2 regions of the Pseudomonas sp. HS6 genome follow, and region 1 is predicted to be linked to the other one. Evidence: predicted binding sites of a transcription regulator. Region 1 holds the regulator's gene; the other holds the start of a gene.

What was found. Region 1 encodes FliA, which starts transcription of late flagellar genes. Its sites were predicted from a motif close to CTAAAGTTTNNNNNNNNNNNGCCGNTAA; they were not measured.
Region 2: the regulator FliA is predicted to act here: its motif matches at 1,962-1,989, upstream of JJN09_RS06480 (methyl-accepting chemotaxis protein).

The regions. Positions count from the first base shown of each region.
Region 1 is NZ_CP067412.1:5,409,415-5,413,834, forward strand. It holds gene flhA (flagellar biosynthesis protein FlhA) at 1-262, shown strand, start outside; gene flhF (flagellar biosynthesis protein FlhF) at 274-1,614, shown strand; gene fleN (flagellar synthesis regulator FleN) at 1,728-2,558, shown strand; gene fliA (RNA polymerase sigma factor FliA) at 2,555-3,295, shown strand; gene JJN09_RS24540 (chemotaxis response regulator CheY) at 3,463-3,834, shown strand; gene JJN09_RS24545 (protein phosphatase CheZ) at 3,852-4,420, shown strand, end outside.
Region 2 is NZ_CP067412.1:1,430,005-1,434,424, forward strand. It holds gene JJN09_RS06465 (phenylacetate--CoA ligase family protein) at 1-184, shown strand, start outside; gene JJN09_RS06470 (GNAT family N-acetyltransferase) at 184-1,104, shown strand; gene JJN09_RS06475 (hypothetical protein) at 1,143-1,676, opposite strand; gene JJN09_RS06480 (methyl-accepting chemotaxis protein) at 2,057-4,048, shown strand; gene JJN09_RS06485 (DUF411 domain-containing protein) at 4,221-4,420, shown strand, end outside.

The DNA.
Region 1 (4,420 bases):
GCAGAAGGCAGGACAAGGCTCGGAAGAGGGCGTTCTGCTGGAGCCAAGCATGGCCGAGAAGCTGCAGCGTTCGCTCATCGAAGCGGCGCAGCGTCAGGAAATGCAAGGTCAGCCGGTGATCCTGTTGGTAGCAGGCCCGGTTCGCGCGATGCTCTCGCGCTTTGGCCGCCTGGCAGTCCCTGGACTGCACGTGCTGGCCTACCAGGAAATTCCGGACAACAAGCAAGTGACCATCGTTGCGACAGTAGGGCCCAACGGCTGAGGTAGTGGTTTATGCAAGTTAAGCGTTTTTTCGCCGCCGATATGCGTCAGGCCATGAAGCTGGTTCGTGATGAGCTGGGCGCTGATGCCGCCATCATTGGCAACCGCCGCATTGCCGGCGGCGTCGAGCTGACGGCGGCGCTGGATTACAAATTGTCGGCGCTGGCGCCACGGGTTCCGAACATGGAACTCGAAGACGAGCTGCGCAAGACCCAGTCGCGCATCGTCACCGCCCAGGCTGAGCTGAGCATGCGTGGTGAAGCCGACGGCAACACCAATCGCCAGTTGTTCTCCGGTCTGCCATTGACCGCCGGCCTGCCGCTGACGGCTGCCGAGCCTCTGACAGAACCGACTTACGCTGCTCCGGCCCGTCCAGCCCCGGCACCTGCGCCGGCTGCCGCTGGCGTCGATCCGCGTGCGCTGGATTCGATGCGTTTCGAACTCAACAGCCTGCGCGAGCTGATGGAAGTGCAGCTCGGCACTCTGGCCTGGAATCAGCTGCAAGGCAGCCGTCCGGCCCAAGCGAACCTCTATCGTCGTCTGCAACGCATCGGCTTGTCCGGCCCGTTGTCCCGCGACCTGCTGGCGCTGACCAGCGATATCGAAGAGCCTCGTCAGGCCTGGCGCATGCTGCTGGCGCACCTGGCGCGGATGATTGCCACACCGGAAGTCGAGCCACTGGAAGAGGGCGGGATCATTGCCATGGTCGGCCCGGCCGGAATGGGCAAGACCACCACCTTGGCCAAGCTCGCTGCCCGTTACGTGCTCAAGTACGGCGCGCAGAACATTGCGCTGGTGAGCATGGACAGTTTCCGCATCGGTGCTCAGGAACAGTTGAAAACCCTGGGCCGGATCCTCAATGTGTCGGTGACCCACGTCGATCCGGGCCAGTCCCTGGTGCAGGCGCTGGATCCACTGCTGCGCAAACGCGTGGTGCTGATCGATACCGCCGGCCTGCAGGCCAGCGATCCGGCATTGCGCATGCAGCTGGAAAGCCTGGCCAGTCGTGGCGTTCGGTCGAAAAATTATCTGGTACTGGCAACCACCAGCCAGAAACAGGTTCTAACCGCCGCTTATCACAGTTACAAGCGTTGCGGGCTCGCCGGGTGCATCCTGACTAAACTGGATGAGACGGCCAGCCTTGGCGAAGTGCTGAGCCTGGCGATCAGTCATGAACTGCCGGTCGCCTACCTGACCGACGGCCCACGGATTCCGGATGATCTGCATCTGCCGCGCCGTCATCAATTGGTCAGCCGCGCCGTCAGCGTGCAAATGCAGGAAGAACCCAGCGAAGAAGCCATGGCTGACATGTTCGCTGATATCTACCACAGTCCGACCAAGCAGGTTGGCTGAGGTAATGAACAGTTTTTGTACCTACATCGATGGTCTGCCATGCATTGTTCCGGTTGTGAACGCGCAGCCAGTAATGTGGCCTCCGTCTATGCAAGACAAGGTAAAGAAATAACATGGGCAGCATGCATCCCGTACAGGTGATCGCGGTGACCGGCGGCAAAGGTGGCGTCGGCAAGACTAACGTGTCAGTGAACTTGTCCCTGGCGCTGGCAGAGCTTGGCCGTCGGGTCATGCTGCTGGACGCCGACCTGGGTCTGGCGAACGTCGACGTTCTGCTGGGCCTCACGCCCAAACGTACCCTGGCCGATGTGATCGAGGGCCGCTGCGAGCTGCGCGACGTGCTGTTGCAAGGCCCCGGCGGGATCCGCATCGTGCCGGCCGCTTCCGGCACCCAGAGCATGGTTCACCTGAGCCCGGCCCAGCATGCCGGTCTGATTCAGGCGTTCAGCGACATCGGCGACAATCTCGACGTACTGGTGATCGACACCGCTGCGGGGATTGGTGACTCGGTAGTCAGTTTCGTTCGCGCGGCGCAAGAAGTGTTGCTGGTGGTCTGCGACGAGCCGACCTCGATCACCGACGCCTACGCACTGATCAAACTGCTGAACCGCGATTACGGCATGAACCGCTTCCGTGTCCTGGCCAACATGGCCCAGAGCCCGCAGGAAGGTCGCAATCTGTTCGCCAAGTTGACCAAGGTCACGGATCGCTTCCTCGACGTCGCCCTACAATACGTCGGCGCGGTGCCTTACGACGAAAGCGTGCGCAAGGCGGTGCAGAAGCAGCGTGCGGTCTATGAAGCCTTCCCGCGTTCCAAGTGCGCACTGGCGTTCAAGGCGATCGCACAGAAGGTCGACACCTGGCCGCTGCCCGCCAACCCGCGCGGCCACCTCGAATTTTTCGTCGAGCGCCTCGTGCAGCAAACGGCAGGACCTGTGCTATGACCGCCAGCGGTATGAATTTCTACAAGAAGTCGGCACGTGACGCGCAGTACGAGCTGATCGAGCGTTACGCGCCACTGGTCAAACGCATCGCCTATCACTTGCTGGCGCGATTGCCGGCCAGTGTGCAGGTCGAAGACCTGATTCAGGCCGGAATGATCGGCCTGCTCGAAGTCTCGACCAAATACGACGCCAGCAAGGGCGCCAGTTTCGAAACGTACGCGGGCATCCGGATCCGCGGCGCCATGCTCGATGAAGTACGCAAGGGGGACTGGGCACCGCGCTCGGTTCACCGCAACACCCGTATGGTCAGCGACGCGATTCGCTCGATTGAAGCTAAAACCGGCCGTGACGCTAAAGATCACGAGGTTGCGGCCGAACTCCAATTGAGTCTCGACGATTACTACGGGATTTTGAACGACACCCTGGGCAGCCGACTGTTCAGTTTCGACGACCTGCTGCAGGACGGCGAACACGAAGGGCTGCACGAGGATGGCGCCAGTGCTCATCTTGAGCCGTCGCGCGATCTGGAAGATGAGCGCTTCCAGGCTGCGTTGGCGGACGCGATTGCCAATTTGCCGGAGCGTGAGCGACTGGTGTTGGCGCTGTACTACGACGAAGAGCTGAACCTCAAGGAAATCGGTGAAGTCCTTGGCGTCAGTGAATCGCGGGTCAGCCAGTTACACAGCCAGTGCGCGGCCCGCTTGCGGGGGCGTTTGGGGGAGTGGCGAGCGCGCTGAAGGCAGTGTGGGGACGCTGCGAACGAGGCTGGTGCGGTGGTGAACGGCACCGGTCTTGCTCTGTTGTGCTCCAGACAGTCATCGAGTGCTTTGCCGGATTGATTGAAATGGCGCGTCCAGGTGCTGGGCGCGTTTAAGACTGCTTGGAGGTCGAATTGAACAAAGACATGAAAATCCTCATCGTTGATGACTTCTCAACGATGCGGCGGATCATCAAGAACCTGTTGCGTGACCTCGGGTTCACCAACACCGTTGAAGCCGACGATGGCACCACTGCCATTCCGGTACTCAACAGCGGCAGCATCGACTTTCTGGTGACCGACTGGAACATGCCTGGCATGACCGGTATCGACCTGCTGCGCCATGTGCGCGCCGATGAAAAACTCAAGCACCTGCCAGTGCTGATGGTGACTGCTGAAGCCAAGCGCGAGCAGATCATCGAAGCGGCCCAGGCCGGCGTTAACGGCTACGTGGTCAAACCTTTCACGGCTCAGGCGCTGAAAGAAAAAATCGAGAAGATTTTCGAACGCATCGGCTGATGACGCGCGGGGGAGCTATGGAGCATAACGAATCTTCACAGGGCGACTTCGAGTCGACTCTGAAAAAACACGCGGTCGAACTGGTCGAAAGCCTTGAAAAAGGCAGGTTCGGCGACGCTGTGCAACTGATCCATGAGCTCAATCAGACCCGTGACCGTGGCCTGTACCAGGAAGTGGGCAAGCTCACGCGCGAACTGCACAGTGCAATCGTCAACTTCCAGATCGACCCGCATATGCCGCAGGCCGAGGAAGTGTCGCAGATCACTGATGCGACCGAGCGTCTGGGCTATGTGGTCAAGCTGACCGAGGCGGCGGCCAACCGCACCATGGACCTGGTGGAAAGCGCCACGCCGGTGGTCAATGGCCTGGCTGACGAAGCCCAGGCATTGAGTGCCGACTGGGGACGCTTCATGCGCCGTGAAGTCGGGGCTGAAGAGTTCCGCGAGCTGGCGCGTCGGGTCGACGGTTTTCTGACACGCAGCAGCACGGACAACCGCGCAGTGTCGAGCAACCTCAACGACATTCTGCTGGCCCAGGATTACCAGGACCTCACCGGTCAAGTGATCAAGCGCGTGACCCAACTGGT
Region 2 (4,420 bases), 2.6 Mb from region 1:
AAGACTGCACAGCGCGCTGATTGAACATTACCCGTTGATCAAACAACTGAATGCCGATCACTTGCTGGATATGGAGATTCACTGCTGCACGGTTCAGGACCTGTCATGCCACCCGCGCTCCGGCAAACGCCAGCGCGTGCTGGATCTGCGCGCCTACGACACCCCGCCCATGGAACATCGCTGATGGAAACAGTCACCCTGCGAAGCTTCCGCAGCAGCGACGCTCCTGCCGTTAGCAATTTGTTCAGAAAAATCTACGGCGATCTTTACGCTCAGCCTCACGTCTATCTGCCCTGCATGATCGATCGCAACCATGCGCTGGGTCACTGGCACTCTTTGGTCGCCGTCGCAGAAGATCAAACGCTGGGACACGCGACCTTGATTCATGCCAGGGGATCGCACATCGCCGAGCTGGCGTTGAGCGTGGTTGCCCCGGAAAACCGTGGTCAGAACATTGCCACTCGCCTGGGACGGCAGCTGTTGATTCATGCGCAAGCGCTGGGATACCGGGGCGTGACGATCAAACAGGTCACCGGCCATCCCTACACACAACGCATGGCCGCCAGCCTCGGCTTTCAGAATGTCGGATGGCTGCCCGACTATGTACCCTCTCCTTTCAACGACTCGGCGCGGGAGTCGCTGATTATCGGTTACACACCCATCGACGATAACCGACGTCCGCTCCCGACCCTGGCGTGGCCCGAAAGCTGCCGGGATTTCATGATGCAGATGTGCAGCGTGTTCGGAACACAGGACAAAGCCGCGCCCTGGGTGGGCGAACCGGTGCAGCTCGAACAACAATCGAACCGGTATGAAGGCACTTTCAAAGAGCTCGATGGCGGCTTGTTGAAGCAGTTGCAAGCACTGCCGGCGCATTGGCTTATTTCAATCAGGCTCAGGCTGGCGAAGAGTTTTGAAGACGCGTCGTACTTGTTGACGGCGGCGGGATTCGTGTTCACCGGGCTGGTACCGGATGAGAGAGGCGCGGGCTGGCTGGCGCTGTTTCATCGCGGCGCAAAGCCACCGGTGTTGAAGCTGATCTGCCCGCAGATGCAGCGGCTGCATGACGACCTGCAACTGCAGATCGCTCGCGGAGCGCAATAACGCTCAAGCCCCCTTATCGGGGGCTTGTCGTTGCGAGGTCAAGCCTTGGCGCTGACACCTTTGTCCGTCGGCAGCGAACGATCACCACCCTGCCCGTAGGTCTTCAGGTTCTGAAGAACGTAAATGGCTTTCTTGTACTCGGGAATCAGCCCGTTGGCGTACTTGTTGCCTTTCAGATTGTTGTTCTGGATGGTGTCCAGTTGCGTGGCGAAATACTCCAGCGCATTGAACCTGGCATCCGGGTCTTTCTGAACGCCGAAACGGTCGAACTTGTCACCGGCATTGAGCAGTGTCATCGACGTCACTTCGGAAATAAGGCCCCGACTGCGCAGGAAGTCAGACAGTTTGCCCAACTGCTTGGCAGAGACGTTTTCCGGATCGAACCCCTTGATGTTCTTGTGCAAACGCTGCTTGTCCATTTCCGCCGTATTGAGAACGGTGGGGTCGTTGCCGACCAGGGCCAGCATCTGCTTGACCTTCACGCTTTGAGAAACCGGTTTGCCCGAGCTCCCTGTATCTCGAACCAGCAAACCTGCCTTGGGCTGCCACGCGCCGGTATAACCAACGGTCATGAGCGTGCTCCTTGCGAAAAGAACATGGAAATATCCTTGTGGAACGTCTTGAGTTGCCCGGAGTATCGGCCGGCAAACTGATGGCACCAATCTGTTTTTCACTTTTTTACAAATTTCGTACATTCTCGATACAAAGCACTAAAGCCCCGCAGACGTTGAGCCAGAGCCTCCTGTCCCAGCCGGATAAAATCGGGTTTTTAGTCTAACGAACGGGCTGGTTAGTTCGCATGTGTCGAATCTGTTACTTACCGATCAGCATTTAAAAACTTTTTAGCACGTGAGTACCTAAAGCTTCCTCGCAGCGCGACGATACGTAAGGGATACCCCTACTGTTTTACTCCTCGCCCCTAATAAGAAACGCTGCTCAAGGACCGGTCTCCATGCCCGCATTCCGTACCATTCAGGCTCGCTACACGCTGTTTCTGGTTCTTTTCATTCTGTTGCTGTCGGTCCTGACGGTCGTGGGCATCAGCCAACTGGTCGCGCCGAAACTGCGCCATACCGAAGAGCAAGTGGTGCTCAACCGCATCGCCGAGGTCGCCGAGCAGATCCAGGGCGAACTGAACAAAGTTCAGTCCCAGCAACGCAGCATCACTCAGACCATCCCGCTGCTCGACAGCGCCGCTATCGATACGGTGCTGCCGGGGCTGGTGGACCAGTACGGCGAGTTGAAAGTATTTGGCGGCGGTATCTGGCCACTGCCCGGTCAGCGTGAGGCGGGACGCAACAAGTTCAGCACCTTCTGGCACCGCGACAGCTCCGGCAAACTCGCTGTGAACACCTTCTGGAACAGCGACGCAGCCCCCAACTATTACGACCAGAGCTGGTACAAGGGCGGCTTGCAGACCCCGCGCGGTCAATGTGCCTGGGCCGCTGCTTATAAAGACGATGCCAGCGCCGAGCCGCGCACCAACTGCGCCATGGCCATCCAGAAAAACGGCACGACCTGGGGCGTCTCGACCATCGACGTCACACTGGGCTTCTTCAACGACCTGGTAGCGCGCAAGGAAAAAGACCTCAGCGCCGAAATGCTGATCGTCGAGGCCGACGGCAAGATCATCAGCAACAGTTCGCGCATCAATGGCCCGATCGTGCTGAAAAACATCAGCGAGCTGGCCGGCAGTTCACCTTTCGCGAGTCAGGTAAAGGCTGGCTTGCAACAACGTGATCAGGCCCAGCGTGTCGAATTCGACAACAACGGTGTAGCCAGCACCTTCTTCATGCGCCCGATCGAAGGCACGCCCTGGTTCCTCGCCACTGCACTGCCGACCAAAATGCTCACCGCGCAACGTGATGACGTGCTCAGCACCCTGAGCCTGTTGCAGATCCCACTGGTGATCCTGCTGGTGCTCTGGCAGGTCTATGCGATTCGCCAACTGATCCAGCGCATGAAGGCCTTGAAAGCCAACATCGATTTGCTGTCCAGCGGCGATGCCGACCTGACCCGACGCATCACCATTCGCGCCGAAGACGAACTCGGCGCGATCGGTCACTCGGTCAACACCTTCATCGCCTACCTGCAAAACATGATCGGTGAAGTCACCCAGGCCACCGGCGCCATGGCTTCCAGCCTCGATAACCTGCAACGCACCTCGGCGCACACCAGTCAGATCCTGCTACGCCACGCCTCGGAAACCGACCAGACCGTCACCGCGATCAACGAAATGAGTTCGACCGCTGAAAGCGTCGCGCAGAACGCCGCTGAAACCGCTGCCTTCACCCAGCGCGCCAACGAAAATGCCGATCGCTCGCGGGTCGTGGTCGGCGAAGCCTCAAACAGTGTCGTCGCGCTGATCGACGAAGTGGCCAGCGCCACGCACAAGGTCGAAAGCATGCAGCAGGACGCTCAACGCATCACCGAGATTCTCGGGGTGATTGGCGCGATTGCCGGCCAGACCAACCTGTTGGCGCTCAACGCTGCCATCGAAGCGGCCCGCGCCGGTGAGCAAGGCCGCGGCTTTGCGGTGGTGGCCGACGAAGTGCGTGCCCTCGCCGCCCGCACCCAGGCCAGCACCTCGGAAATCAACGAAATGTTGACCCGCCTGACCCAGGGCGTGAGCTCGTCAGTCAGTGCCATGGAAAACACCCAGGCCAGTTGCCAATCGGCCGCCGACGCCACAGCGCGAGTCAACAGCGGCCTCGACGAGATGGCCGGCTCGGTCAGCCATATCAACAGCCTCAGCACCCAGATCGCCACCGCCGCCGAACAGCAAAGCGCCGTCACCGAAGAGATCAACCGCAGCATGGTGCAAATCCGCCACATGGTCGATGAACTGGTGCAAAGCGGTCAGGCCAGCGAGCTGAACACCCGACAACTGCTGGAAGCCAACAGCCAGGTCAGTGCGATCATGGGCCGGTTCAAGGTGCGATGAGCTTGTTTACCTGACAAATCTGTCATCTCTCGCTCAGCAGGCTGTCAGCCTTGATCTACGATCATGCTGGCAGCCCGCCTTGTATCACTTGGAAACACTCCGTTGATGCCGGGCAGGAAAATCCGGTCAAAATGCGTTCTTTTTTGATCGTCACCCGAGCCGAGAGCCCTCCATGCGAAACCACCTGCGTCTGGCCGCCCTGAGCGCGCTGTTTATCTCCTCGCTGGCGCAAGCCGCCGACCTCATTCCGATCGAAGTCCACCGCGACGCCAACTGCGGCTGCTGCAAGAAATGGATCAGCCACCTGGAAGCCAACGGTTTCAAGGTCGAGGATCACGTTGAAGCCGACATGAGCAGCTTCAAGCAACAACA